2 regions of the Microbacterium sp. 05T445 genome follow, and region 1 is predicted to be linked to the other one. Evidence: predicted binding sites of a transcription regulator. Region 1 holds the regulator's gene; the other holds the start of a gene.
The links. The regulator LexA, encoded in region 1, represses DNA repair genes until DNA is damaged. The targets are predictions, from matches to a motif close to TCGAACANNTGTTCGA.
Positions count from the first base shown of each region.

Region 2: the regulator LexA is predicted to act here: its motif matches at 1,601-1,616, upstream of AC1DDU_RS09515 (HNH endonuclease signature motif containing protein).

Region 1 covers NZ_JBFTKJ010000002.1:985,804-989,210, forward strand. Annotated here, with positions in the region: gene AC1DDU_RS14080 (hypothetical protein) at 1-1,151, opposite strand, end outside; gene lexA (transcriptional repressor LexA) at 1,243-1,923, opposite strand; gene AC1DDU_RS14090 (LysM peptidoglycan-binding domain-containing protein) at 2,188-2,580, shown strand; gene AC1DDU_RS14095 (histidinol-phosphate transaminase) at 2,636-3,407, shown strand, end outside.
Region 2 covers NZ_JBFTKJ010000001.1:2,003,743-2,007,149, reverse strand. Annotated here, with positions in the region: gene helR (RNA polymerase recycling motor ATPase HelR) at 1-807, shown strand, start outside; gene AC1DDU_RS09520 (class I SAM-dependent methyltransferase) at 842-1,489, opposite strand; gene AC1DDU_RS09515 (HNH endonuclease signature motif containing protein) at 1,627-2,988, shown strand; gene AC1DDU_RS09510 (S1C family serine protease) at 3,142-3,407, opposite strand, start outside.

The sequences.
Region 1 (3,407 bases):
CCGGTGTCGACGTTGTGCGAGAGCGCGGCCCCGCGCAGACCGGCGTTGACCGACGCGAGTCCGCGCCGCACCGCCACCGCGCCGCGCCAGCGCCCCGACATCCACGCGATGACCGCGATCACCACGCCCAGCAGCATCAGGACGACCGCGGTGTCGCGCATGGCGCGCGTGATCTGCTCGTACATCGAGGCGAGCGCGCCGGCCGGCAGACCGAGCTGGGGAGCGCTCAGCGCCAGCACGGAGCCCGCGACACCGAGCGCGATCGCAAGGGTGCCGGCGCCGACGGCGATGCCCACGCCGGTGCCGAGGACCGCGGTGGAGCGGCGCCGGGCGATGAGGATGCCCGCGAGGAAGAGCACCAGCGCGATGATCGGCGTCCACCAGCCGGCGGCGACCGCCAGGTTGTACACGGTGCCGACGACCGTGAGCGCGTCGCTCTGGGCGACGACGATCGTCTTGTCGATCGGGGGGATCGACGCGGCGAAGCCGATGCCGCGATCCACCAGGCGCTTCTTGACCTCGTCGACGATCGGGCCGAGCTGGATGCCGACCTCGCCGGTGTCGCTGATCACGACGGCCCCGCTCGAGGTGCCGCCCGCGGCGACCGCGGCCAGCGACTTGTGGCTCGCGCGCAGCGCGGTCTCCCACACGTCGGCGAAGGCATCCGACTGCACGAGCTTCGTGACGGTCGTGTCGACGAGGTTCTCCAGGCCCTGTACGGCGGGTGCCCGCAGCAGGTCGAGTGCCGCGAGCGCACGCGGGGGCAGGTCGAGCTGCTGGATGCCGTCGAACAGATCGTTCGTGAGGCCCTCGAGGTCGAGGGAGTCCTCGATCGCCGTCGTCGCCTGGTCGGCGACGAGCGCCTGCACCTGCGGATCGTCGGCGAGCGGGGCGAAGGTCTCGACGAAGCGCGTCTCGTCGACGAGCTCTACGCGCGCCCAGGCCGCCACGATCGAGACGGGCACGAGGACCGTCGCGATGACGATGCACAGCGCGGACAGGAAGGCCCGCCACCGGCTGCCCTGCGTCTTGGCCGCGGGCGCGGCGGGCGCCGGCGCGGCCTCCGCACGCAGGCGGGCGTTCTCGGCTTCGAGCGCCTCGAGGCGCGCGCGCAGGTCGTCGGTCGCTGCAGCGCTGGTCACGTCGGTCATCCCCCCCTTATAGCGTCTGGGGCGGACCCCCGCCAGTCGCCGCTCCGCGCGAGCCGAACGGCTCGTCGCGGACGAACGGGGGAGAACGGCGTCAGACCGCGCGCAGCACCGCGACGACCTTGCCGAGCACGACCGCCTCGTCGCCGAGGATGGGTTCGAATGCGGAGTTGCGGGGCAGCAGCCAGGTGTGCCCGTCGCGCTGGCGGAATGTCTTGACGGTGGCTTCGCCGTCGAGCATGGCGGCGACGATCTCGCCGTTGTCGGCGGTCGCCTGCGAGCGGACCACGACCCAGTCGCCGTCGCAGATCGCGGCGTCGATCATCGACTCGCCGGACACCTTCAGCATGAACAGGTCGCCCTTGCCCACCAGCTGACGGGGGAGCGGGAAGATCTCCTCCACCTGCTGCTCGGCCGTGATGGGGACCCCGGCCGCGATGCGCCCGACCAGCGGCACGAGTGCGGCGTCGCCCACGGAGGGCGCGGTGTCGGCGGGGCTCTCGGTCGACGTGCCGGGCAGGTCGATGAGCACCTCCATCGCGCGCGTCTTCCCTGCGTCGCGGCGCAGATAGCCGCTCAGTTCGAGCTGGTTGAGCTGATGGGTGACGCTCGAGAGCGACTTGAGGCCGACGGCGTCGCCGATCTCGCGCATGCTCGGCGGGTAGCCGTGGCGCGCGATGGAGCGCTGGATCACCTCGAGGATCGCGAGCTGCTTGTCGCTGAGGCTCTTGCGCCGACGAGTCTGGGGCTTCTCGCGCCCGGCCGCGTCGCTCATCTTCCGGCTCCCGTTCTGCGCTCCGCCGTCGAGCGCTGTTTCTTCGAATGTCGGAGGCCCGTGGTGGGGTTCCCGTATCGAAACCGTATCCGGATCCGATGCGTCTGGGGAACAACCTCGCCGCGTGTCGCGTTCGAGAGATCGCCGTCGGGATCCGGTATTGACATCGTAGAGACTCGAAGATAACTTCGGAAGAGAGGTTCGCATTCTCCACTCCCGGCCGAGTGGGGAATGCGAATCTCTCCCCACCAGGAGGAGAACAGCATGACTGCGATCGGCTACACGACGTCCGTCCCTTCGCCTGCTCGCGCCGTCGGCACCGCCGCCCGGCGTGCAACGCGACTCCGACTGACCGTCCGCGGGCGCCGCGTGCTGGCGCTGCTCGCAGCTCTGCCCGCGGTGATCGCGCTGTGCGCCGCCATCCTGGGTGGGGGTGCGGCCCTCGCATCGCGCGACGCCGGCGCACCGGCGGGCACGTTCCCCACGATCACCGTCTCGGCCGGCGAATCGCTCTGGACCATCGCCGAGGAGGTCGCCCCCGATCGCGATCCCCGCGATGTCGTCGATGAGCTCGTTCGCCTGAACGCCCTCGACACCGTGGCGGTGGAGGTCGGGCAGCAGCTCGCCATTCCGGCGGAGTACGCCGCCGGTCGCTGATCCCGGCGGCGGGTGTGACGTCACGCGGCTCGGGGCGACGGCATCCCGCTCTACCATGGGAGGGGTGAGCGTACGCCTCGAAGACCTCCCTCTCCGCGCCGATCTCCGGGGGTTGAAGCCCTACGGTGCTCCGCAGGCACCGCTCCCGGTCGCCCTCAACGTCAACGAGAACACGCATCCCGTGCCGCAGGAGGTCGCGGACGACATCCTCGACTCGATCGCTCTGGCGCTGCGGGACGTCAATCGCTACCCCGACCGTGAGTTCACGGCGCTGCGCGAAGGGTTCGCGGACTACCTCGGCCACGGGCTGACCCGCGATCAGATCTGGGCGGCGAACGGCTCGAACGAGGTGCTCCAGCACCTGCTGCAGGCCTTCGCCGGTCCCGGGCGCACCGCGTTCGGGTTCTCGCCGACCTACTCGATGTACCCGCTCCTGTCGCGCGGTACGGGTGCCGAGTGGATCTCCGGCACACGCGCCGACGACTACACCGTCGATGCTCAGGATGCCGCCTCCCAGGTCGCCGACGCCGCGCCCGACGTCGTCTTCCTGTGCTCGCCGAACAACCCCACCGGTACGCCGCTCGGCCTCGACGTGGTCGAGGCCGTGTACGAGGCCACCGACGGCATCGTGATCGTCGACGAGGCGTACTTCGAGTTCGCCCCCCGCGAGGAGCGCTCTGCGCTGACGCTGCTCCCCGGCCGTGAGCGGCTGGTGGTCTCGCGCACCATGAGCAAGGCATTCGCCTTCGCCGGTGCCCGCGTGGGTTACCTCGCGGCCGACCCCGCCCTCATCGACGCGCTGCGCCTGGTGCGCCTGCCGTACCACC
Region 2 (3,407 bases), on a different contig from region 1:
GACCTCCCCCTGCTCGATGCCGCACGCCGTCGGCTGGGCGACCCGGCCGCGTCGCGTCGCCGCCGTGAGCGCGAGGCGCAACTCGCAAGGGAGCGCGAGTACATGGCGCAGGTCGTCGACCGCCTCAAGGAGGCCGGCGACGAGATGATGCAGTGGCTCGACGGCGACGACCTGCGCAACAGCCTCGTCGACGAGTCGGTGCTGGCGGCATCCGATCCCGACCTGCTCTCCGGCCCGTTCGCGCACATCGTCGTCGACGAGGCGCAGGAGCTCACCGACGCGGAATGGCGGATGCTGCTGGCCCGCTGCCCGTCGCGCAGTTTCACGATCGTGGGCGACCGCGCGCAGGCGCGTCACGGGTTCCGCGAGTCGTGGCGGGACCGCCTCGAAGCCGCGGGTCTCACGGACGTCGAGATCGCGTCGCTGACGGTGAACTACCGCACGCCCAGCGAGGTCATGGACGAGGCCGAGCCGGTGATCCGCGCCGCGATCCCCTACGCGAACGTGCCGACGTCGATCCGCGAGAGCGGCATCCCGGTGCGGCATGGCGCCGTCGCCGAGCTCGAACCGCTCCTCGAGGAGTGGCTCACCACGCACGCCGAGGGCACGGCATGCGTCATCGGGGATCCGTCGTTCGCACCCCGCGAGCGCGTGCGGTCGCTCGCCCCGGAGCTCGCGAAGGGGCTGGAGTTCGACCTCGTGGTGCTCGTCGAGCCCTCGCGCCTCGGCGGCGGGATCGAGGGCGCCGTCGACCGCTACGTCGCGATGACCCGCGCGACGAGCCGGCTGGCGGTGCTCGAGGGGTAGGGCGGCGCGCGGCAGGCGGGAGCACCGGCGCCGGTCAGCGCGGCGCAGTCCACGAGGCGGTGTAGCGCCAGAACAGGCGGCGCCGCATCCGGATGCCGGGGAGCACCTCGGTGGCGATCGCGCGGATCTCGTCGAACGACTGGCTCGCCTCGGCAGTCGGAGCCTGCATGTGCGCCGGAGTGCCGGTCGCGCGGGCCGGGTGACGTATCAGGCCGACGAGCGGATTCAGCAGGAGCGACACCCATTCGCGCATCGTGTCGCCTGAGGCTTCTTCGGCCAGTCCGACGATCACGACCCGGCCACCGGGGCGCAGCGCCGCGCGAGCCTCGTGGAGCGCTGCCCAGAGGGGCATGTGATGCAAGGAGGCCACGAACACGATCACGTCATACGCCTGCGCCGGCTCAGCCCCGAACTCCCGTCGGTTGATCCGGATGCGCGTCCCGCTGAACCGTCGTCCGGCGGCCGCGGCGGTATCGGGATCAGGTTCGATGCCGATAGCCGTGGGGAACACCTCCGCGAGAAGCTCCAGCAGGTTCCCGGTGCCGCAGCCCACGTCGACCGCGGTGACTCCGCCGCGGCGACGCACCGCGCGTGCGTGCCTGAGCACGAACCCCGCGTAGGCGTCATTGTGCGACCACGGGTGGGCGGCGTTGACGCGGCCGAGGAATGCCAGGAATCCCATCGTGTCCAGCCTAGGCATGTCGCCTCGTTCCGCTCCATGGCGATCACGCGGGCGAGCTGACGGAAACCCCCGATCAGTCCGAAATCGAGCGACCCGCACCTCGCCGCGATGTCGGAGGTATGTTCTAAAGTCGGGGTATGTGCAGGACCGATGCGCTCCATTGTGACGACGCCGCGGCGATCGTCGGCGAGCTCGATCGCGTGCGTCGCGCGCAGGCCGAGCTCGAGGCCGAGCGCACCCGCCTGCTCGACGCGCTGCGGCGGGCGAATGAGGCGCATCAGGAACGGATCGTGTCCTCCGACTCCGCCGGTGAGACACCGCGCGGCGAGGCGACGGATGCCGCGGATTGGGTGGAGCGCTCGACCCGCGCCGAGGCGGCCTGCGTGCTCCGCATCACCGAACGGCACGCGGCCGCACTGATCCGCGAGGCGCGCGTGCTGTGCGCCGACCTGCCCGGCACGATGGCCGCGCTGACTGCCGGCGAGATCTCGTACCGGCATGCTGCGGCCCTCGTCGAAGACGCCGAGCTGTTCGCCCCGCTCCACCGGGCCGCATTCGAAGACGCGGTGCTCGCGGGCCGCCTCGACGTCACCGCTCACCGATTCGCCCACCGCTGCCGGCGGGTGCGCGAACACCTCGACCCCGAGACCATCGAAGTGCGTGCCACTCGCGCCACCCGGTCCCGGCAGGTCAACGTGCAGCCCGCGCGCGACGGCATGGGATGGCTGATGGCCTACGGCCCGATCCTGCAGGTCCATCTCGCCCACACCCTGCTCAACGGCATCGCGAAGGACGAGCAGGATGCCGGCGACCCGCGAACCCTCGACCAGCTCCGGTTCGACGCGCTCGTCGACGCACTCCTGCGCAGCGGTCGCCCCTCGACCGTGCCCGACGCCACCGACCCGGCGACCACGCTCCGCGACGTGCGCGTCGATGTGACGCTGACCGTGCCCGCACTCACCCTGCTCGGTCACGGCGACGAACCCGCCGTGCTCGACGGGTTCGGCCCGATCCCCCTCGACGTGGCGAAGGCCATCGCCGCGGGCGCCCCCTCCTGGCGGCGCGTGCTCACGCACCCCGTCACCGGGGTGCGGCTCGCGTACGACCGCGAGACCTACCGCGTCCCGGCAGCGCTGCGCGCCTGGCTCGCCGACCGCGACGGCACCTGCCGTTTCCCCGGCTGCGACCACCCGGCCGGCACGTGCGACGCCGACCACAACCACGATTGGGCCGATGGCGGCTGCACCGACCACGACAACCTCGCGCACCTCTGCCGCAGGCACCACCGCCTCAAGCACCACCGCCTCAAGCACCACACCCGTTGGTGGCCCGCCTCGAGGACGATCTGCTGGTGTGGACCAGTCCTTCCGGGCACGAGTTCGCCTCCGGACCACGAGAGGACCGCGTCCCTCCGCTCACGCCGATCCGCGCGTGACACGGTCATCAGCACGCGTCCGCGCGGATCGGACTTCGACGACTCGTTCGCCATGAAGCCCTAGTACCTTCGGCGTCGTGACCCTGGAGCCGGGGCGCGCATGAGGCTGCGCTATGCGGACGCGTGCCGGCTCTGCGGTCACGCCCCTCCCGGCAGGAACCGATGCCGTGGACGAACGTGACTCGAGAACCGCCGTCCCGCTGCACCACCGGCGCCGTCAGGGAACCCGCAGCTCCTCGGGCTCCACGACGACGTCCACGAGCGCGCCGTTGCGCCACACCGTCATCTCCATGCGCCGGCCGATCGCGCCCTCGACCATGCGCCGCTGCAGCGCGGTGGGATCGGCGATCGCGACGCCGTCGAGGGAGAGCACGATGTCGCCGCGATGGGCACCGGCGAGTGCGGCGGGGCTGTTCGGCACCACCGACACCACCTGCATGCCGCGCTCCGCGCCCGCCTTCAGCGCCGCCGCGGGCGCCAGCG